Regions from separate parts of the Actinoallomurus sp. NBC_01490 genome, predicted to be linked through region 2. Evidence: riboswitches for the same ligand, from Rfam matches in the RefSeq annotation. Region 2 holds a riboswitch; each other region holds the start of a gene.
What was found. A riboswitch is a leader RNA that binds a small molecule or an ion and turns the genes downstream of it on or off. The one in region 2 is predicted to bind ZMP and ZTP.
Positions count from the first base shown of each region.

Region 1: it holds a riboswitch for ZMP and ZTP, as region 2 does, so the genes downstream of both, glyA (serine hydroxymethyltransferase) here and OG417_RS34960 (phosphoribosylaminoimidazolecarboxamide formyltransferase) in region 2, are expected to answer to the same signal.
Region 3: it holds a riboswitch for ZMP and ZTP, as region 2 does, so the genes downstream of both, OG417_RS19510 (bifunctional 5,10-methylenetetrahydrofolate dehydrogenase/5,10-methenyltetrahydrofolate cyclohydrolase) here and OG417_RS34960 (phosphoribosylaminoimidazolecarboxamide formyltransferase) in region 2, are expected to answer to the same signal.

Region 1 is NZ_CP109433.1:5,868,688-5,875,982, forward strand. Features, by position in the region: gene tpiA (triose-phosphate isomerase) at 1-742, shown strand, start outside; gene secG (preprotein translocase subunit SecG) at 872-1,114, shown strand; gene OG417_RS27345 (RNA polymerase-binding protein RbpA) at 1,199-1,570, shown strand; gene OG417_RS27350 (DUF5655 domain-containing protein) at 1,672-2,088, shown strand; ZMP/ZTP riboswitch at 2,107-2,190, shown strand; gene glyA (serine hydroxymethyltransferase) at 2,207-3,472, shown strand; gene OG417_RS27360 (SRPBCC domain-containing protein) at 3,574-4,194, opposite strand; gene OG417_RS27365 (TetR-like C-terminal domain-containing protein) at 4,236-4,652, opposite strand; gene OG417_RS27370 (carboxymuconolactone decarboxylase family protein) at 4,767-5,402, opposite strand; gene OG417_RS27375 (ATP-dependent Clp protease proteolytic subunit) at 5,496-6,122, shown strand; gene OG417_RS27380 ((2Fe-2S)-binding protein) at 6,148-6,834, opposite strand; gene OG417_RS27385 (class I SAM-dependent methyltransferase) at 6,891-7,295, shown strand, end outside.
Region 2 is NZ_CP109433.1:7,562,796-7,570,090, reverse strand. Features, by position in the region: gene OG417_RS34970 (acyl-CoA dehydrogenase family protein) at 1-370, shown strand, start outside; gene OG417_RS34965 (acetate--CoA ligase family protein) at 367-2,562, shown strand; ZMP/ZTP riboswitch at 2,573-2,657, shown strand; gene OG417_RS34960 (phosphoribosylaminoimidazolecarboxamide formyltransferase) at 2,690-3,838, shown strand; gene OG417_RS34955 (amidohydrolase family protein) at 3,878-4,861, opposite strand; gene OG417_RS34950 (TetR/AcrR family transcriptional regulator) at 5,017-5,676, shown strand; gene OG417_RS34945 (DUF6194 family protein) at 5,847-6,335, shown strand; gene OG417_RS34940 (DUF6351 family protein) at 6,326-7,295, opposite strand, start outside.
Region 3 is NZ_CP109433.1:4,064,615-4,071,909, forward strand. Features, by position in the region: gene qcrA (cytochrome bc1 complex Rieske iron-sulfur subunit) at 1-959, shown strand, start outside; gene qcrB (cytochrome bc1 complex cytochrome b subunit) at 1,051-2,742, shown strand; ZMP/ZTP riboswitch at 2,840-2,924, shown strand; gene OG417_RS19510 (bifunctional 5,10-methylenetetrahydrofolate dehydrogenase/5,10-methenyltetrahydrofolate cyclohydrolase) at 2,948-3,820, shown strand; gene OG417_RS19515 (Lrp/AsnC family transcriptional regulator) at 3,929-4,216, opposite strand; partial or broken gene OG417_RS19520 (RNA-guided endonuclease InsQ/TnpB family protein) at 4,433-5,633, shown strand; gene OG417_RS19525 (rhomboid family intramembrane serine protease) at 5,646-6,392, opposite strand; gene OG417_RS19530 (DEDD exonuclease domain-containing protein) at 6,402-7,295, opposite strand, start outside.

The sequences.
Region 1 (7,295 bases), 1.7 Mb from region 2:
GAACCTCAACCACCTCGAGGCGATCGCGCACGTCCAGAAGCTGGCGTTCGGCCTCAAGGAGGCCGACTACGAGGCGGCCGACGTCGCGGTGCTCCCGCCGTTCACCGACATCCGCAGCGTGCAGACGCTGGTGGACGCCGACCGGCTGGTGCTCAAGTACGGCGCCCAGGACATCTCGGCGCACGAGAAGGGCGCCTACACCGGCGAGGTGTCGGGCGCGATGCTCGCCAAGCTCGGCTGCACCTACGTGCTCGCCGGTCACTCCGAGCGCCGTGAGTACCACCGCGAGGACGACGCGCTCGTCAACGCGAAGGTGAAGGCGGCGTTCAAGCACGAGCTGACGCCGATCCTGTGCGTCGGGGAGGGCCTGGAGATCCGCCAGGCCAATGAGCACCTGTCGCACACGCTCGGCCAGCTCGACGGCGCGTTGGAGAAGGTGCCCGCGGACCAGGCCCGGCAGATCGTCGTCGCCTACGAGCCGGTCTGGGCCATCGGTACCGGCGAGGTCGCCACTCCCGACGACGCGCAGGAGGTGTGCGGCGCGATCCGTACACGCCTCGCCGAGTTGTACAGTGGAGATCTCGCCGATCAGGTGCGTATCCTCTACGGCGGTTCCGTCAAGGGTGACAACATCGCCGGCATCATGGCGCAGTCCGACATCGACGGAGCACTCGTCGGAGGCGCGAGCCTCGATGCCGGAGAGTTCATCAAGATCTGCCGGTTCCGTGAGCGGCTCGCCTGATCTTCGTCACCGGACTGGGCGTTTCTGCTGAGACGGGCGGGGGTAGTGACGTACCCTCGGAACGGATGACCTGAATACGCGACTATTCCCCGCGCCCGGCGGGGTTAATCACGAAAGCGCTGAACTGCTGTGATCATCGGAACTTCCATCGTCCTCATCATCACGAGCGCGCTGATGGTGTTGCTCGTCCTCCTCCACAAGGGCAAGGGCGGTGGCCTGTCGGATCTGTTCGGTGGCGGTATCAGCTCATCGCTGGGCGGGTCGTCCGTGGTCGAGCGCAACCTCGACCGGCTCACGATCGGCACGGGCATCATCTGGTTCCTGTCGATCATCGCCCTGGGCCTGCTGTTCGCACACGGCCACCACGGCTGATCCGCGGCACAGGCATACCGGCCAGGCAGTAGTTGACGGCCGTCGCGTCCTCGTCGCGACGGCAGGAATAACGAGGAGTACTCCGTGGGTAGTGGCAACGCCATTCGGGGCAGCCGCGTCGGTGCCGGCCCGATGGGAGAGGCCGAGCGCGGTGAAGCGGCACCCCGGGTGTGGGTGACGTTCTACTGCGCGAACCGGCACGAATCCCGGCCGAGCTTCGCGACCGACGTCGCCGTACCGGACCAGTGGGACTGCCCCCGCTGCGGTTTCCCCGCCGGCAAGGACCCCCAGAACCCCCCTGCGCCCCCGCGCAACGAGCCGTACAAGACGCACCTCGCCTACGTGAAGGAACGGCGCAGCGACGCCGACGGTGAGGCCATCCTCGAGGAGGCCCTCACCAAGCTCCGCAACGAGCGGGCCGCCATCCAGGCCGCCATGGAGCGCGCCCGCAACTAGGCATGGCCGCGACGGCCCGGTGCACGCCTCCTGCGTCCACCGGGCCGTCGCCGTTAACGGCTGTCCCCGCCAGGCGCCGCGCCGGCCTCTAGTGTGGGGGCGTGAGCCGGTGGACCTGTCCGGAGTGCGACCGCGAGTTCGGGCGTGCCGGGCAGCCGCACGTGTGCGTGCCCGGCTGCACGGTCGATGAGTGCTTCGCCCCGTGGCCCGAGAGCTACCGGGAGATCTACGACCGGCTGGTCGATCACCTTGCCACGCTGGGACCCGTCCACGCCGACGCGGTCGGGGTCGGGGTCTTCCTCAAGAGCGACCGCAAGCTCGCCGAGGTGCGCCCCAAGGCCCGGTCGCTCAACCTCTGGCTGTTCCTGCCGCGCCCGGTCGAGCACCCGCGGATCGCGCGCCGCCTGCCCGTCTCCGGCGACCGTACGATGCACGTCCTGAAGTTGCTGGACCCCGCCGACGTCGACGATCAGGTCTGTGCCTGGCTCGGCGAGTCCTTCGACGCCGCCACCGACTGATCCACGGGCGGCTACCATGGGTGGCCTCGCGACTGGCGCGTCGAGGTGGAGTTCACCACCGGGGAGCGAAGCAGTCCGGCACCGCGCGCCTGGGTGTCTGGAGCCGCAAGGAGGCTTCATGCACCAGCCACGTCTGTCCCATCTCACCGACGCCGATCCCGCCGTCGCCGAGCTCATCGAGGCCGAGGCCACGCGCCAGCACGACAAGATCCGGCTGATCGCGTCGGAGAACTACGTCTCGCCCGCCGTGCTGGAGGCCACCGGCTCGGTCCTGACCAACAAGTACTCCGAGGGCTACCCGGGCAAGCGCTACTACGAGGGCCAGCAGGTCATCGACCCGGTCGAGGAGCTGGCCCAGGAGCGCGCCCGTGCGCTGTTCGGCGTCCCGCACGCCAACGTCCAGCCGTACTCCGGCTCGCCCGCCAACCTCGCGGTGCACCTGGCGTTCATGGAGCCCGGCGACACCTTCCTGTCGCTGGAGCTCGCCCACGGCGGTCACCTGACCCACGGGTCGCCGGTGTCGATCTCCGGCAAGTGGCTGCGTCCCGTGCACTACGGGGTCGGCCGCACCACCGGGCGGGTCGACATGGACGAGGTACGCGACCTCGCGCGCAAGGAACGCCCGAAGGTCATCTTCTGCGGCGGCACGGCGATCCCGCGCACGATCGACTTCCCCGCGTTCGCCGAGATCGCCCGGGAGACCGGAGCCGTTCTCGTCGCCGACATCGCGCACATCGCGGGACTGGTCGCCGGGGGAGCGCACCCGTCGCCGGCCGGCCACGCCGACGTGATCACCACGACGACCCACAAGACCCTGCGCGGCCCGCGCGGCGCGATGATCATGACGACCGAGGAGCACGCCACCGCGATCGACAAGGCGATCTTCCCCGGGCTGCAGGGCGGCCCGCACAACCACACGACCGCGGCGATCGCCGTGGCGCTGGGCGAGGCCGCCCGGCCGGAGTTCCGCACCTACGCCCAGCAGGTCGTCGCGAACGCCAAGGCCCTCGCGGCCGCGCTGACGGCCCGCGGCTTCGACCTCGTCTCCGGCGGCACCGACAACCACCTGATCCTCATCGACCTGACCGCCAAGAACATCGCCGGCAAGCCGGCGGCCAAGGCGCTCGACCTCGCCGGCATCGAGCTCAACTTCAACACGGTGCCCTTCGACCCGCGCAAGCCGTGGAGCCCGTCGGGCATCCGCCTCGGCACGGCGGCGATCACCACCCGTGGCCTCACCGAGGAGCACATGGCCTCCGTCGCCGAGTGGATCGACCGCGCGGTCACGGCGGCGGAGGACGGACCCGCGCTCGAGAAGATCGCGGGCGAGGTCCAGGACCTGCTGAACGGATTCCCGATGCCGGGATGGGCGCCCGCCCGCTGACACGGCGACGCCGGCGCGGGCGGGAACGGCAGGTCCTCCCCGCCCGCGCCCATCGTTCTCACATGCCCCAAGACCAGGTAAAACCGCGCGCGGTCTCCGTGTCACCGTTTCTCAACCCGCCGTTTCAGGGCGTCATTCATGGCATGGAACTGCGGCAGTGTGTCGGAGTCGAGCTTGCCGCCGATGAAGGGGACGGCCACGCCGGTGAAGTTTTCGCTCTGGGTGAGGCGTACGAGGCGGGGGCCGAGCGGGCGCAGTGTGAACCGGTGCTCGCCATCGGCGATGCCGCGGAACCCGACCATGCCGAGCCGGCGCAGTTCGCGGTCGCGGTCCATGGTCAGCACGCGGGGGGCGAAGACCGAGTCACCGGTGCGGTCGTGCAGGATGCTGCGCAGTCGCGCCCCCTTCCGCAGGCGGCCGTCCCCGGAGGTCACCGTCGCGGACGTGATGAACGGGTTCCATTCGGGATAGGCGGGCAGGTCCGTCAGCACGCTCCAGACCTGATCGGGCGCCGCCTCGATGTCCACGGACGCCGTGAGCGTGACCGTGTGGACGTTGGCCCACACCGCGTACCCGGCAAGGAGCGCGGTCGGCGCGGCGAGCGTGACGAGTGCCCGGCGCCGGCGGGGCCGGCCCTCGCGGGTGGCGTGCTTCCGACCGCGTCCCGTCAGGTGGACGCGGCGAAGTGTCCCGGGCTCCTCGCTGCGCGTGGTGATGGTCATGCCTGGCCTTCTTTCGTGGGGGTCGTCATGGATGGTCGAGGTCACGGGGCCGCGCCGCCGAGGGCGGAGGCGACGAGACGATCGACGTATTCGGCATCCATGGGCTGGCCGGTGACCGGCAGCCGGTAGTAGAGGGCACCTGCGAGCTGGTCGAAGATCACGACGGGATCGGCCTCGGGCTTCAACTCGCCGCTGCCCCGTGCCCGTTCGAGCAGGCGCAGGACGAGAGCGTTGCGGCGGGCGAACATCGCCTGGACCGCTGCGCCGATGTCGGCGTGACGGGCCGCCGCGGCGGCGATCTCCGCGACGAGCCCGGCCGAGGCGGCGCCGGACCCGGCGGGCCGCCCGGCCGCACGTGCGCGGTGGAGACCGTTCACGATCTCGTTGAGGTAGCGGGTGAGATCCGCGCGTACGTCACCGGTGTACTCCACCGGTACCTCGTCCTGCAGCCGTGTCACCAGCGCGACGATCAGGTGGTCCTTGGTCGGCCACCTGCGGTACAGCGTGGTCTTCGCGACGCCGGCGAGCGGCCGGGTTCCCGTCAGGGGCGAAGGGAGAACCGCCGCGGCGGGTTAGGAGGCCGGGCCGGGGTCCCACGAGGGCGGCGCCTCGCCGTCGGGGACGCCGACGCGGAACACGCGCAGCTGCAAGGCGAGTGCGGAGTAGTAGCCGACGAGCGTGACGAGCTCCACCACGGCGGCCCGGCCCAGCGACGCCGTCGCCTCGGCGAACATCGGTGCGGACAGGTCGCCGTCGGCGGCGAGCGCGCGGGCCGTCTCGTGGACGATCCGCTCCCGCGCGTCGGCCAGGACCGGGTCCGCGCCGGTCCGCAGGGCGGTCAGCTCGTCCTCGGTCAGTCCCGCCCGGCGGCCGATGCGCTCGTGTGCGTACCACTCGTAGTCCGACCGGAGCCGTGCCGCGACGACGAGCGTCGCGATCTCCCGTTCGCGCTTGGTGAAGCTCGTACGGAACCGCAGCGCGGCGCCCAGCTCCTGGAGCGGGTCGCCGACGGCCGGGCTGTAGAGCATGGCGTTGAACGGGCCGAGCAGCCGCCCCTCCTCGTCGAGGAACGAGAATACGTTCGCCGGCCGGGGGCCGCCGACGATCGCCTGGTAGACGTCGCGCTGCTCGTCGCTCAGATCGTCCGGATGCAGGGAGGGAAGGCGCGGCTCGTCGATCACGGACAGCACCGTATCGTGGCGCGGCACGGCCGATCCGCGTACGGCGCGGCGACGGGGGAGGCGGAGGCCGGACTATCGTCGAGGACGGAACCTTCCGGCCGGATGAGAGGGATGGTCACCATGACAGTGCCGTCGTTTCCGCCCGAGTTCCCCTGGGAGCCGTCGCGACCGGAGCCCCGGCGCGATCCCCTCGACCTGCCCCAGCGGGGTCCGCAGAGCGGGCCGAGCGCCGCCGACCTGCTGTTCGACCGGCGCATCGTGCTGGCGAACGGCCGGATCGACGGCGACCTCGCGACCGACCTGTCCGCGCGGTTGATCATGCTCGACGGCAGTGGCGACGGGCCGATCGCCCTGCACCTGCGCGCCCCGGACGCCGACCTCGAGGCCGCGTTCGCGGTGGCCGACACGATGGGCGTCCTGTCCTGCCCGGTGAACGTCGTGGTGATCGGCCAGGCGGGCGGGCCCGCCCTGCTGATCCTGGCCGCCGGACGCAGCCGCGAGATGACGCCGCACGCGACCCTTCTGCTGACCGAGCCGGGCACCGAGACCGGCGGCGCGGCCTCCGACGTCGCGATCCACGAGAAGGAGTACCGGCGGAAGGTCGACGCGTACTACATCCGGCTCGCCGAGGTCACCGGCCGTGAGGTGGACGAGATCCGCGACGACGCGCGGGAGGGCCGCATGTTCACCGCCGAGCAGGCGCGGGAGTACGGACTCATCCAGGCGATCGCCGGCCATCGCCCGTGATCACGGCCGAAGTGGCACGACGAGGTCACGACTTCAGCAGGGCGCAGTCGCCGCACAGGCCACCGCCGGGGACGCGGTAGTACAGGCAGCAGCTCCGCCGCCGGAAGCCCCGCGGCCCGAGGTCGCCCGTGCCGCGCAGCGGCGGTGTCTCCAGCAGTTCCCGTACGAGCCCGGTGCCCGGTGCCGAACTCCCCGGACGCGCGCCGGTCAGCACGGTGAGCGCTCCCGCCAGCGCCGACGCGGCGTTGCCCCACAGCAGGCCCTCCGCGACCGGGGTCACGGCGCGGAGCGCGGCCACCAGCGGGCCCAGGTGGCGGTCGATCACGACCCGGTGCACGGCGGAGGCGTCCGCGGTGAGCCCGGCCACCTCGGGCGCCGCCAGCAGCACCGGGCCCGGCGAGGCCGCGCGCCAGTACGTGCCGGCCGGGTCCAGGTCGGGGACCACGCCGTGCTCCACCGCCGTCGCCAGCACCGGCGACCACAGCCGCCCCGCGATCCCCTGGAACAGCAGCGAGGCCGCCACGCGCTCCTCGCCGGTGCCCAGCCGCGCGCGTGCGGCGGCGATCTGGTCCGGCAGGGCGCGCCCCGCCAGCTCGGTGAACGGCCGCCAGAGCGGATGCCCGGCGACGCCGGGGTCGGTGTCGAGGGCGAAGAACGGACCGATCCGCGAGACGTCGGCGAGCGCCGCCGTGAGTCCTGGCCGGTGCTTCATCACCGCCCGAGCCTGCCGGTTACGGCCCGGCCGGTCAATTCTGGGACGATTGAGGCGTGATCTACGACCATCCCCAGGCGTACGAGCTGGCGTGTTCCTTCCGTGACGTCGGTGCCGAGGTGGACGCCCTGCTCGCGTGGGCGGGTCCGGTGCGTACGGTGCTGGAGCTGGCCGCGGGCCCGGCCGAGCACGCGCGGGAGTTCGCCCGCCGGGGCGTCACGGCCACCGCCCTGGACCTGAGCCCGGCGATGTGCGCGTACGCGCGCTCGCGGGGAGAGGGCCTGCCGCTGGAGGTGGTGGAGGCCGACATGACCGGGTTCCGGCTCGGCCGCCGGTTCGACCTGGTCGTCACCATGCTCGACTCGACCGCGCACCTCATGACGCTGGACGCCTTCGTGGCGTACCTGTCCCACGTCCGCGAGCACCTGGCCGACGACGGGCTGGCGGTCATCGAGATGAGC
Region 2 (7,295 bases):
CCGCAAGTCGATGGGCCACCTGATCGGGGAGTACCAGGCCATCCAGTGGCAGATCGCCGACTCCCAGGTGGAGATCGAGGCGACCAAGTGGCTCACGCTGTACGCCGCCTGGCGCGTCCAGAACGGCCTCGACGCCCGGCACGCCTCCTCCATCGCCAAGCTCAACGGCGCCGAGATGGCCAACAAGGTCGTCGACCGCGTGCTGCAGATCCACGGCGGCATGGGGTACACCAAGGAGCTGCCGATCGAACGCTGGTACCGCGAGCTGCGCCTCCTGCGCATCTACGAGGGCACCGACGAGATCCAGCGCCGGACGATCGCCCGCAACCTCCTGAAGGGTCACGTTCGCCTCGGCGGCATCGGCGAATGACGGCCGCCGAGGGTGTACGCGGCCTGTTCGCGCCCGCCTCGATCGCCATGGTGGGCGCCACCGACAAGTCGGGCTGGTCGGTGGCGACCTTCGCCAACCTGCGGCGGCACGGGTTCGCCGGTCCGGTTTACCTCGTCAACCCCCGCACCGAGATCGTGCACGGTGAGCGGGCCTACCGCAGCCTGAGCGACCTGCCCGGACCGGTCGACCTCGTCTACGTCATGGTGCCGACGCCGGTCGTGCTCGACGTGCTCAAGGAGGGGGCGCGGCTCGGCATCCGCCACTACGTCGTGCTCACCGCGGGCTTCGGTGAGACCGGGGCGGAGGGACGCAAGCGCGAGGAGGAGCTCACCGCCTTCTGCCGGGCGAACGGCCTGACCGTGCTCGGTCCGAACGGCAACGGCTACATCAACACCTCTGATGGTCGCGCTCCCGTCCTCACTCGCTCCGCGGACGGCTCGTCCCTCACCGCCCACTCCGCTCGCTCGTCGGCTCGCCGCTCCGGGGCCGGCATCACCCCGTACGGCCTGCCGATCCCGCCGCCGTTGCTGCGCGGCTCGGTCGGCGTCGTGCTGCAGAGCGGCGCGCTGGCCAGCTCCGTGCTCGCGTTCAGCCAGGCGCGCGGCATCGGCCTGAGCCTGCTCACCTCGATGGGCAACGAGGCCGTGGTCTCGGTCACCGACGTCATCGACCACCTCGTGGACGACCCGGCGACCCGCGTCATCGCGCTCTTCCTCGAGTCGATCCGCCGGCCGGAGGAGTTCGCCCGGGTGGCGCGCCGCGCGCTGGCGGCCGGCAAGCCGATCGTCGCACTCAAGATCGGCCGTAGCGGGCTCGCCTCCCGTACGGCGCAGGCGCACACCGGCGCTCTCGTCGGCGACGACGCCGTCATCGACGCGGCCTTCCGGCAGCTCGGCGTCATCCGCGTCCGCTCGCTGGAGGATCTGATCATCACGGCCGGGCTGCTCGCGTCGTCCGGGCCGCTGCCGGGGCCCCGCCTCGGCGTCGTCACGCCGTCGGGCGGCGCATCGGAGATCATCGCCGACCGCGCCGAGGACGAGGGGCTGGAGCTGCCGGCGTTCGCCGAGGAGACCGTCGCCCGGCTGACCGAGATCATGCCGGACTTCGGCAGCCCCGCGAACCCGCTCGACGTGACCGGGTACGTCGTCGTCGACCGCACCCTGCTCTCCCGCGCGCTGCGGATCGTCGCCGAGGACCCGGGAATCGACGTCGTCATGCTCCTGTCCGACCTGCCGCGCGCCGAGCCGCCGGACCCCGAACCGGTGTTCCGGCTGTACGAGAAGAGCACGCGCATCATCACCGAGTCGCCGCGCCCGGTCGTCATCGTCGGCAACGTGCTGACCGACGTCGGCTCCTTCGCCCGTACCCTCCAGGACCGCACCGGGTACCCGCACGTCGTCGGCGGCATCGAGCACGGCATGTCGGCCATCGGCGCCGCCGTCCGCTGGTCGGCGGTGCGCGAGCGGGCCGCCGTGCGCCCGCGTGCCGTGACGCCGCCTCCCGTGGTGCGCGGTGAGCGGACCGGCGTGTGGGCCGAGCACCGGGCGTCCGCGCTCCTGGCGGAGGCGGGCGTGCCCGTGGTGCCGTCCGAGCTCGCGCCCGACGAGGAGGCGGCCGTGGCCGCCGCCGAGCGGTTCGGCCATCCGGTCGTGCTCAAGGCCGCCGCGGAGGGCCTGGGCCACAAGAGCGACGTCGGCGGCGTACGCCTCGGGCTCGGCTCCGCCGACGACGTGCGGCGCGCGCACCGGGAGATCCTCGCGGCGGTCGGCGCGTCCGGCGCATCCGGTTTGGGCACGCTCGTCCAGCCGCAGCGTGAGGGCGGCGTCGAGCTGCTGGCCGGCGTCGTGCGCGACCCCGCCTGGGGCCTCGTGCTCGCGGTCGGCCTCGGCGGCGTGTGGGTCGAGGTGCTGAAGGACTCGGTGCTGCGCCTGCTGCCGGTGGACGCCGCCGAGGTCCGCCGCGCGCTCGGCGAGCTGCGCGGCGCGAAGCTCCTGACCGGCGCGCGGGGCACCGAACCGGCCGACCTGGACGCGCTCGCCGAGGTCATCACGCGCGTCGCGGACCTCGCCGGAGCGCTGGGCGACGACCTGGAGTCGCTGGAGATCAACCCGCTGCTGGTCCGCGGCTCGCGCATCGAGGCCCTGGACGCCCTGGTGACCTGGCGTACGTGACCGGTACGCTGGCGGCGGCCGCGACTGGCGAGGGTGGATCACCACCGGGAAGCGGCCCACCATCGATGCGGGCGCCGACCGCCTGGGCGCCTCCATCAGCGACATCGACCGCTGAGGAGGCCACGGCATGCAGCTGCGTTACGGCATCAACCCGCACCAGGAGGCGCGGGCGGCATCGGTGGGAGACGGCGGCACGCCGCTCCGGCCGCTGAACGGCACACCCTCCTACATCAACCTGCTCGACGCGCTCCACGGCTGGCAGCTCGTCCGGGAGGCGAGCCGGGTGCTCGGCCGTCCGGCGGCCGCGTCGTTCAAGCACGTGTCGCCGGCCGGGGCGGCCGTGTCCGGGCCGGTCGACGCGGTCGCCGCGGAGCCGTACGGGCTCGGCGACGTCGGGGACCTCACGAGTGCCTACCTGCGCGCCCGCGACGCCGACCCCCGGTCGTCCTACGGCGACTTCGTGGCGGTGTCGCACCCGGTCGACGCCGAGCTCGCCGACGCCCTGGGCCCGGTGTTCAGCGACGGCATCGTGGCGCCCGGCTACGCCCCCGGCACCGTGGCCGCCCTGAGCCGCAAGAAGAAGGGCCGTTTCGTCGTCTTCGAGGCCGACGCGACGTTCGTCCCGCCGGCGCGCGAGCGGCGGGAGGTCTTCGGCGTCGAGCTGACGCAGGACCGGGACGAGGCGCCGATCTCACGCGACCTGCTCGACCCGGCCGGTGACGCGGCGCCGCCCGACACGGCCGTACGGGACCTGCTGCTCGGGCTCGTCGTGCTCCGGTACACCCAGTCCAACGCGGTCTGCTACGTGCGCGACGGCATGACGCTCGGGGTCGGCGCGGGGCAGCAGTCGCGCGTCGACTGCACCCGCCTGGCCGGGGGCAAGACCGACATCTGGTGGCTACGGCGTCATCCGGCCGTGCGGGGCCTGGCCTTCGCACCGGGAGTCCGGCCGCAGGACCGGCTCAACTGGCGGATCCGGTACGCCGAGGGCGGCCTGACCCCCGACGAGGAACGGCGGCTGGCCGAGGCGCTGTCCGGCCCGGTCACCGGCCTCACCGCGGCGGACCGCGAGGAGTGGGCGCGCCGTCTGACCGGCGTGGCGTTCGCCTCCGACGGCGCGCTGCCCTTCCGCGACAACGTCGACCACGCCCGCCGCCACGGCGTGGCGTACATCGCCGAGCCGGGCGGCTCCATCCGCTCCGGCGAGGTCGCCGACGCCTGCCGTGAACACGGGATCGCGCTCGTACGGACCGGGCTCCGGCTCTTCCATCACTGAGCCGGGCGGACGGCCTCATCGCGGTACGGAGCGGACACCTTATGCCGCCGGATCCGACGACGCGCCCTCATCGGCGCCGAATCGGTCGAGCAGGGGGAGCCCGTTCGTCGTCATCATCGCGGTGACCTGGTCCTCGTCAAGGAGCGGGGTCGCCTTGATCTCGGCGGTGACGGCGGTGATGACCGCCTCGGGTGTCCACGGCCAGTCCGTTCCGTACAGCAGGTGGGAGGGATCGGTCATCGCCAGCAGCGACGGCAGTTGCCGTGGGACCGGGAAACCGGCGAGGTCGTAGTACAGGTTCCGGAGCTGGCCGGCCACGTCGGGACCGTCGGCGACGGCGAAGATGCGTGTGAACTCGTCGACGCGGTCGGCGAACGTCGCGAGGGCGCCGCCGCCGTGCGGAACCACCATCCGGATGCCCGGATGGCGGATGAGCCCGCCGCGCAGGAGGAGGTCGGCGACGGCCCGCGTGGTGTCGAACGGGAACTCGATCATCGGCCGCCCCCAGCCCCGCGAGACCGCCTCCCCGCCGGGCGGCGACGTCGGGTGGAGGACGACGAGCGCGTGCCGCTGGTCGAGGGCGTCCAGAACCGGCTCCATCGCCGGATCGCCGAGGTACAGCCCGTGGGCGTTCGTCTTCAGCGTGACGCCGTCGGCGTGCAACACGTCGTAGGCGTAGGCGATCTCGGCGAGCGCGCCCTCGACGTCGGGCAGCGGCAGCGAGGCCAGGAAGGCGAACCGGTCCGGGTGCTCGTCCCTCACGGTCGCGCTGAACTCGTTGACTCTGCGGGCCAGCCGCCGTGCCTCGGTGTCGTCGCCGAAATGGACTCCGGGCGATGACACCGAGGCCACCGCCACCGCGACCCCGCACCGGTCCATCATGGCCAGCGCCTCATCCACACTCCAGTGCGGGAAGCCCGGCATGCCGTCCGGGTTCCCGTATCCGGCTCCCACAGCGGCGTCCCGGTAGAAGTCGGGCACGAAGTGCGCGTGAAAGTCGATGACCGAGCTGTGAGCCGACATCGGTGGTTCCTCCCCATCGCGGATCGAACAACGAGATGACGACGACCGTCGCCGGGCGGGCGCGGACGCTCGCCATGAGTGCACTCTAGTGCAAAAATGCACTGAAGTGCACCACGGCCGAACGATCAGCGGCAGTACCTGGGATGATGAGGGAGATGAATAACGTCACCGGCAACAGCGAGGCACCCCCGGTCGTCGACCGCAGGGCCCGGCAACGTGAGCGCACCCGGCGCCGCATCCTGGAGGCCGCGCTGGAGCTGTTCTGCGCACGCGGGTACGCCAATACCACGATGGACGACATCGCGGACCGCGCGGACATCGCCCGCCGGACACTGTTCAACCACTTCCCCGCCAAGCAGGCGATCCTGGCGGCCTGGCGAGCCGAGCGGGGTGAGCGGCTCGCCGCCGCTCTGCCGGGCGCGGCCGGGGAGGAGGACGGCCGGCAGGTGTCCGCTGCCGACCTCCTCCGGCGGCAGTTCGCGCTGTTCGCCCGGCTCAGCGAGTCCGATGTCCGGTTGACGATCGTGCTGGTTCAGGGCCGGATGACGGAGATCGGCGACGCCGGCGAGCCGTTCCCGACCTTCGAGCCGCTCCGAGCCGTCGTGCGGCTGGGTCAGGACCGAGGGGAGTTCAGCGCCGCGGTTCCGGCCCAGACGGTCGCCGAGGTGCTCTCGGCCTGCTACGCGGACACGCTCAGTCGCTGGGCCCTGCCTCAGATCACCGGGCGGTCGGCGCCGTTCGCACTCGGCCCCGCGCTGTCGGCCAAGCTGGAACTGGTCCTCGGCGGTCTCGCCGCCGGCGGGCCGGACCGGTGACGGGTCTTCCTCACGAACGGGCCCGGCCAGGTCGTGGCGGTGGAGCCGTACGGCGCCCCGGACTCTCGAGCGGCGCTGCCTGATCTCCCGGCGTTGAGGGTTCGGCCGCGCTCTTCCTGCGACTTCGCGGGGAAAGTCTCACTGGGTGCTTCAATGAGACGCTCGAAGGCATGGAATCGCAGCACGAGATCATCGCGTTCGTGGCGGCTCTGCCCGGCGTCTTGGCGGAGACCGCCAGTGCGCGGACCGGAGCGCCGGAGGTCGCCTGGGGCGACACGTTCTTCTTCCACGACCCCGACGGCGACACGCCCGCCGACCGCCGGATGCCCTTCGCCACGATCGTCACCAAGGACTACGACGGCTTCGACACCGCCTCGGACCTGAACCGCCCCGGAGTGTTCCGTCTCAACATCGCCGTCGGCCGCGCGGCGTTCGAAGAGCTGCTCGGCGAACACCTCTCACCGCCGGCGGACGTCGACTACACCGCGCTGGACACGCTGCTTCCGCACCCGGTGTACGCGGCCCAGTCCTGGGTCGCCATCCTCAACCCGGGGGAGAGGACCGCGGAGCCGGCGCGGAAACTCCTCACCGGCGCCCACGCCCGTGCGGTGCGTGCGTATCAACGCCGCACCGCACGGGGCCGCGGGGCTCAGCGGTAGGAGAGCCAGGTGCCGGTGGGCTTGCGCCAGCCGGTGGGGTGCCGGTCGTAGTCGCAGACGCCCGTGCGGAACGTCGCCCGTAGTCGCCGCTGCTCGTCCGCGGTGAAGGTGACCGGGTAGTCGCGGAAGTCCAGCGGCTTCAGCGCGCACTTCATGGCGTTCATGGCGAGCGGCTCCCCGGCCACCATGCGCGTGTCGGAGGCCACCGGGTACCGCGCGCCGCACCGCCCGCCGGACGGGTAGGTGAGGGGCTCGCGGATCCGGTCCGTGGCCGACAGGTAGCAGCCGTCGGCCAGGTCCGCGGGCCGGTCCGCGAGGACCTTGTGCCGCAGGTCACGGCCCGAGTGGTCGGCGTCGATCGCGGTGAGCCAGCGGTCCATCGCGTCCAGCTCGTACGCGGCCGCCGCCGCGACCTGCGCCGGGGTCGTGTCGCTCTCGATGATGACCTGGTTGGCCGCCGTGCCGTTCGACCGCAGCAGCCGCTGCCGCATCACGAACGACCACTCGGTCGTGTGGATGTCGTTCCCCGGCCCGGCGAGGTCGAGGTCGGTGCGCTGGTCGATGATCGGGGTCTGCCGCAGGCCCTGTGCCGCGGAGTTGACGATGTCGTTCGCGTACGCCGCCGCGAGCGCCTTCGGGTCGGCCTCGGTGCGGGCCGCCACGGGCCTGCCGGTGTAGTCGAGGCCGCCGATCGCGGTGTTGAGCGCGGTGAACTGGGCCGGCGTGATCGCGTGTGCCTTCAGCGCGGCCAGGCCGTACTGAACGCCGGCGTTGTCCAGCGTGCTGCGGACGAACCCGGTCCGCCGGTCGCGGCCGAGCTGGTTGGCGAACTGCTCGTCGGCGTTGCACCGGACGCCGGACGGGTTCGTCACCGCGTTCCAGCGCGCGGAGACCGGAATGGCCGTGTCACAGCTGTCCGTCGCGGTGGCGCGGCTGGCGAACGTCTGGTCCCACGACGGG
Region 3 (7,295 bases), 3.5 Mb from region 2:
TTCCCGAGGACAAGTCCGAGCAGGGCGGCAGTGGCTACGTGCTCGACGAGAAGAAGGCACGCAAGGCCGAGCGCGTCGCGGCCGCCTTCTTCACCCTGAGCTTCCTGGCCGGCATCGCGTTCATCGTGTTCTACGCCGTCTGGCCGGGCCACGTGGGCAGCATCGACCGGGCCGCCCGGTCGAACTACACCCTCGGTACCGCGCTGACGGTGGTCTTCCTCGGTCTCGCGGTCGGGATGACCATCTGGGTGCGTCACCTGGTGACCACCAAGGAGATCATCCAGGAGCGGCACGCGCTGTCCTCGACGCCGGAGGACCGCCAGGTCTTCAACCAGTACTTCCAGGAGGGCACGGAGGAGAGCGGGCTGCTCAAGCGCCGGCTGCTGCGCCGCACGCTGCTGCTGGCCGCCGCGCCGCTCGGCCTGCTTCCGCTCATCCTGCTGCGCGACCTCGGCCCGCTGCCGGAGAAGAAGCTGCGCCACACCGCCTGGAAGAAGGGCACCCGTCTCGTCGTCGACGGCACCGGGCAGCCGCTGAAGGCGGCCGACTTCGACTCGCCGGGCGGCATCATCACGGTCATCCCCGAGGGCGCCGAGGACAACCTCGACGAGATCGCGACGAGCACGGTCCTGCTGCTGCACCTCCCGGAGGACCAGCTCAAGGTCAAGAAGGGCCGGGAGAACTGGCACGTCGGCGGCATCATCGCCTACTCCAAGATCTGCACGCACGTGGGCTGCCCGGCGGCCCTGTACGAGCAGACCACCCACCACATCCTGTGCCCGTGCCACCAGTCGACCTTCGACGCGACCGACAGCGCCAAGGTCATCTTCGGCCCGGCGGCGCGCCCGCTTCCGCAGTTGCCCATCGGCGTCGACTCCGAGGGTTACCTCATCGCCACGAGCGACTTCCACGAGCCGGTCGGCCCGAGCTTCTGGGAACGCGGAAGGCCGAAGGCATGAACCACCCGACCCTCACCCCTACACGCATCCCATGCGACGGCTCGCGGCCTTCTCCGATCGGTGAACCGCGCGGCGAGCAAGGAGCGGTGAAATGAGCACGACGACACCTCCCAAGGCCATCGACGGCGCGATCGGGTTCGCCGACGAGCGCTTCGCCACCGCCGGGTTCCTCCGCGGCAAGATGAAGAAGGTCTTCCCCGACCACTGGTCGTTCATGCTGGGCGAGATCGCGCTGTACTCGTTCATCATCCTGCTGCTCAGCGGAACCTTCCTCACGCTGTGGTTCAAGCCGAGCATGTCCGAGGTCGTGTACCACGGCACCTACACGAAGCTCAACGGCGTCAGCATGAGCGAGGCGTACAGCTCGACGCTGCACATCAGCTTCGATGTCCGCGGCGGCCTGCTCATGCGGCAGATCCACCACTGGTCGGCGATCCTGTTCCTCGCGTCGATCATGGCGCACATGCTGCGGATCTTCTTCACCGGCGCCTACCGCAAGCCGCGTGAGATCAACTGGCTCATCGGCATCACGATGTTCACCGTGGCGATCCTGGAGGGCCTGTTCGGCTACTCCCTGCCGGACGACCTCCTGTCCGGCACGGGTCTGCGCATCACCCAGGGTGTGCTGCAGTCGATCCCGATCGTCGGCAGCTACCTGTACTTCTTCGCCTTCGGGGGCGAGTTCCCCGGCCACGACTTCATCCCACGGCTCTACACCGTGCACGTCCTCCTTATCCCGGGCATCCTGCTGGCGCTCGTCGGGGCGCACTTCATGATCCTGTGGTTCCAGGGGCACACGCAGTTCCCGGGCAAGAACCGGGAGGAGAAGTCCGTGATGGGCAAGCCGTTCTACCCGGTGTTCCTCATCAAGACCACCGCGTTCTTCGTCTTCACCTTCATGGTCGTCGCCCTCCTCGGGACGTTCGCCCAGATCAACCCGATCTGGCTGTTCGGCCCGTACACCCCGGACTCCATCACGGCCGGGTCGCAGCCCGACTTCTACATGGGCTTCCTCGAGGGCGCGCTGCGCATCATGCCCAACTGGGAGACGAACCTCTGGGGCCACACGGTCTCGTGGAACGTCCTCGTGCCGGCGCTCGTGCCGCTGGGCCTGATCATGACGGGGGCCGCCGTGTGGCCGTTCGTCGAGCAGTGGGCGACCGGTGACCGGCGTATTCACCACATCGCCGACCGGCCGCGCAACGCGCCGTTCCGCACCGCGGTCGGCATGGCCGCCGTCGCCTTCTACGGGCTGCTGTGGCTCGCGGGCGGCAACGACGTCCTGGCCGACAAGTTCCACATCTCGCTGTACCAGACGACGTGGTTCTTCCGCGTGGCCGTCTTCGTCGGCCCGGTCATCGCCTACATCGTGACCAAGCGGATCTGCCTGGGCCTGCAGCGCAAGGACGCGGAGGAGTACGAGCACGGCGTCGAGTCCGGCATCATCAAGATGCTGCCGAGCGGCGAGTTCATCGAGGTCCACGAGCCGGTCAAGGAGAACGCCGAGGCGGTCCTGAGCAGCAAGCCGCCCGCGCCGCCGCTCGTCTCGGGCGAGGAGGAGGACGAGAACGGCATCCCGTCGCCGGCCTCCCGCGGTCCGCTGGGCCGGGCCCGCCGGGCGCTGAACGGCGCGTTCGCCACCGACGACATCCCGATCGGCAACGGTCACGCGGCCGGCCACGGCCCCGGCGAGCCCGGAGCGCCGGGCGACGACGACGGCGACGCCGTCGTCGTGCACCCGGAGACCGAGGGCGGCGAACACCGCGAGCTCAGCCGCGGCTGACCCCGTGCGTTCGGCGAAGGCCCGTCACCGCGTCGCGGTGACGGGCCTTCTTCTCGGTGCCGTACGGAGCCGTGCGGCGGTGGGAACGGCTACGCTTGGGACGGGCCGTGACTGGCGCTGAAGGTGGAGTCACCACCGGGGAGCGGCCCTGCCATCGAGTGCCGTGCGCCTGGGCCGATCCACCGCGACCCGCAGGAGCGACCCGATGCCCAGCGACTCGATGTCCACGACGCACACCGCCCGTCTCATGGACGGCACCGCCCTGGCCCGCCGCATCACCGAGCGCACCACCGAACGCGCCGCGGCCGTCACCCGGCAACGCGGCACGGCCCCGTGCCTGGCCACCGTGCTGGTCGGCGACGACCCCGCCTCCGTGACCTACGTCCGGATGAAGCGTGCCCGGTGTGAGAAGGCGGGCATCACCTCCCGCCACGTGCCGCTGCCGGCCTCGACTACGACGGCGGAGCTCATCGGCACCATCACCGCCCTGTCCGACGACCCGGGCGTGGACGGCATCCTCCTGCAGCATCCGGCCGGGCCGCACATCGACGAGCGGGCCGCGTTCGAGGCGATCGATCCGGCCAAGGACGTCGACGGCGTCACGATGCGCTCGTTCGCCGCGATGAGCTTCGGCCTGCCGGGCTTCGTGTCCTGCACGCCCGGCGGGATCATGCGGCTGCTGGAGGAGTACGAGGTCGAGCTCGCGGGCCGGCACGCGGTGGTGGTCGGCCGGAGCGCCATCCTGGGCAAGCCGGCCGGGATGCTGCTGCTCGGCCGCGACGCGACGGTCACCTACTGCCACTCCCGTACGGCCGACGTGGCGGCACTCGTGAGGGAGGCGGACGTCGTCGTGGCGGCCGTGGGCCGGCCGAGGTTCATCAAGGGCGAGGACGTCAAGCCCGGAGCGGTCGTCGTCGACGCCGGCTACAACGCGGGCAATGTCGGCGACGTCGACTTCGAGACGGCGAAGACGCGTGCGAGCCTCATCACCCCGGTGCCGGGCGGCGTCGGCCCGATGACCATCGCCGTCCTGCTGGAGCAGACCGTCGAGGCGGCGGAACGGAGCCTGACCGCCTGACCGGCTCTCTCGGCGCCCTTGGCGCTGGTCACGAGGCATACCGGTGTGGTGGCTCGGGTGGTCACGGCCGACCGCCCGACGGAGGTCTCAGCGACGCAGGGGGAGGTCTCAGTCGGCGTCGGGGAGGCCGAGGGAGAAGGTGGCCTCCAGGTCGTGCTGGGAGTAGGCGCGGAAGGCGATGTGGGTCTCGGTGTGGGTGACGCCGTCGACCTTGTTGAGGCGGCCGGGGATGACGTCGGCGATCTGCTCGTACTGGCGGACCCGCACCAGCGCGACCAGGTCGAACTCGCCCGTCACCGAGTAGACCTCGCTGACCCCTTCGAGCCCGGCGATGGTCTCGGCGACCTCGGGGATGCGCGAGACGTCGGCCTTGATGAGCACGATGGCGGTGATCACGAGGTCCTCCTGCGATAAGTCGAGCCGGCCGTGCCGAAAGCCTAGTAGAGCGTCTCACCGAGACATACGGCAGTGACCCGGTCCGCCAGCGGCGGGAGGATCCTCGGTAGGGGGCCCAGGTCGGGATTGCTCTAGGCGCGAAGCAGTCATTACCGTCTTTCCGCCTATTCTTCCGTTCGTCGTTGTTGATCTTGTGGCGATGCGAGAGTTTCGAACGTGCGTACGAGTTACGAGGTGCGGGCCTATCCCACCCCGGAGCAGGCGGCGGTGCTGAGCCGCACGTTCGGCTGCGTACGTCTGGTGTGGAACAGAGTGCTGGAATGGCGGAAGATTCGTTACCGCACCGAGGGGCTCAGCACCTCCTACGCCGAGACCGACCGCTATTTGACCGAGCTGAAACGCGACCCGGATCTGGCGTTCTTGTCCGAGGTGTCCTGCGTGCCCCTCCAGCAGGTACTACGGCACCAGCATGCGGCGTTCGTGAACTTCTTCGCTCGGCGTTCCCGCTACCCCAGGTACAAGTCCCGGCAGCGCAAGCAGTCGGCGACCTTCACCCGGTCGGCGTTTCGCTGGCGGGAAGGCCGTCTGTATCTGGCCAAGATGATGGATACGCCACTGGAGGTGGTGTGGTCGTGGCCGGATGTTGATGCCGCGTCGATTGATCCGACGTCGGTGACGGTCTCGCGTGGGCTGTGCGGACGCTGGTACGTCTCCCTCGCCGTTGAGGCTCCAGACCCAGAGCAGGCGCCGGCGACCGGCGCATTGGTCGGTGTGGACTTGGGCGTCAAGGACTTCGCGGTCACCTCCGACGGCGAGAAGATCGCCAATGCTCGTCGGCTGGCCAGGCGGGAGCGTAACCTGGCGCGCTACCAGCGGCGTATGGCCCGTAAGCAGCGCGGGTCGAACAACCGGGCGAAGGCGAGGGCGAAGGTGGCCCGTGCGCACCGTAAGGTCGCGCGTCCCGTGCGGACTTCCTGCACAAGACCAGCGCCCGGCTGGTCCGCGACCACGACGTGATCGTGATCGAAGACCGCACGTCAAAGGCATGGTCCGTAACCGGCGGCTCGCCAAGGCGATCTCCGACTGTGGCTGGGGCGAGTTCCGTCGCCAACTGGAGTACAAAGCCGCCAAGTACGGCCGTCGTCTGGTCGTGATCGATCGCTGGTATCCCAGCTCCAAGACCTGCTCGGCGTGCGGGCATCTGCTCGCCGAACTCTCGCTTTCCACCCGGGCGTGGTGTTGCCCGGCGTGTCGCACCCTGCACGACAGGGACATCAACGCGGCCAAGAACATCCTGGCGGCAGGTCTTGCCGTGTCGGCCTGTGGAGGTGACGTCAGACACCCGAGGTCTCCTCGGGTGCAGTCGCCACAGAAGCAGGAACCCCAGCCCGTGAGGGCCGGAATCCCCGTCCTTTAGGACGGGGAGTAGTCAATGCCAGTTGAGGGCGGCCGACTTGCGGGCGAAGCCGCCGCGGCGTACGAGCAGGCCGCAGATCATCCCCGCGACGAACCCGTAGATGTGCGCGACATAGGCGGTCTGGCTCTGGTCGCCGAGGCTGAACCACTGGAACACGAAGAACTGCACCAGCAGAGTCCAGGAGGGCAGGCGGAACGGCAGGAACGACAGGACCAGCGCGATCGTCCTCGAGCGCGGATAGAGCACCAGGTGGGAGCCGAGCACGCCGGCGATCGCGCCCGAGGCGCCCACGAGCGGGGTCATCGAGCCGGGGTAGGTCACGGCGAAGCCGTACGCCGCGATGTAGCCGACGAGCAGGTAGAACAGGAGGAACCGCAGGCGGCCCAGCCGGTCTTCGGTGGCGGCGCCGAAGATGAACAGGTAGACCATGTTGCCGAGGATGTGGGCGACACCGCCGTGCAGGAACATCGACGACAGGGCGGACAGCCACGGGCGCTTGTGGAACGGCGCGGGGTGGCAGGCCGAGGCGACCTCCTCCGGCATCGGCGCCTGCCGGTTGTCGATCATCTCCTTGGGGATCGCGCCGTACTTGAGCAGGAACGTCGTCTGCTCGCAGTTGCGCTGGAGACGGGTCTCGCCGCTGTGGCCGACCGAGGCGACCGGTGAGAGGAGGAAGACGACGACGTTGACGGCGATGAGGAGATAGGTGACCAGCGGCGCGCGCCGGGTCGGCTGGTTGTCGTACAGCGGCAGCGCCACTCCTGCTCCTTAACGCATCGGCCGTCCGGCGCGCTCAACCATACGGGAATCGGTGTCGCGATACGCGTCGTCGATCCAGCGGCGCACACTCTCGGCGCCGTGTGCCGGGCAGCTCCACGTGCCGTCCACCTCGACCAGGCGCACGCCGGGTGAGTCGAGCCAGCGCAGGACGCACTCCATCTCCTCCGCCGAGGCGCGCGGCGCGGCGCCCGGACCGGGGCGTACGGTCTCGGCCGTGGCGACGAGCGCGTCGACGTAGGGCATCGGGTGGGCGTGGGGCGGGACCGTGCCCGCGGCGGCGAGCCGGCCGTGCCGCACGACGTGCAGCTCCCAGCCGCCGTCGAAGGCGGGCCGGGCCGCGACGAGCTGGGCGATGCCGGCGAGGGAGGACAGCCGCTGGCAGCGCGCCGCCCCCCGGACGAAGGCGGCCAGGCGGTCGCGGTGGGCGGCGGCCTCCTCGTAGCGGAGCTGTTCGGAGAGCCGGTCGATGCGGGCGCGGGCCGCGGCCACGACCGGGCGGACGTCGCCGGTGAGGATCGTGCGGGCGTGGGCGGCGTGCTCGGCGTACTCCTCGGGGCTCTGCCGCCCCTCGCAGGGGGCGCCGCACCGGCCGAGCTCGCCGAGCACGCAGGTGGCGGCCCGGCCCTCGGAGATGACCCGCAGGGTCAGCCGCTGTGTGCACTGGCGCAGCGGCACGGCGTCGTGCACGGCCGCGCGCGCCTCCTCGGCGAGCCGCGTGCTGCCGAACGGGCCCAGGTAGACGCTCTCGTCGTCGCGCACCTCACGGACGATCGACAGCCGGGGGAACGCCTCGGAGGTCAGCTTGAGCCAGACGGCACGCTCGGGATGGCGCGAGCGCCGGTTGTAGCGCGGCTTGTGCGCGGCGATCAGGCGCAGCTCGCG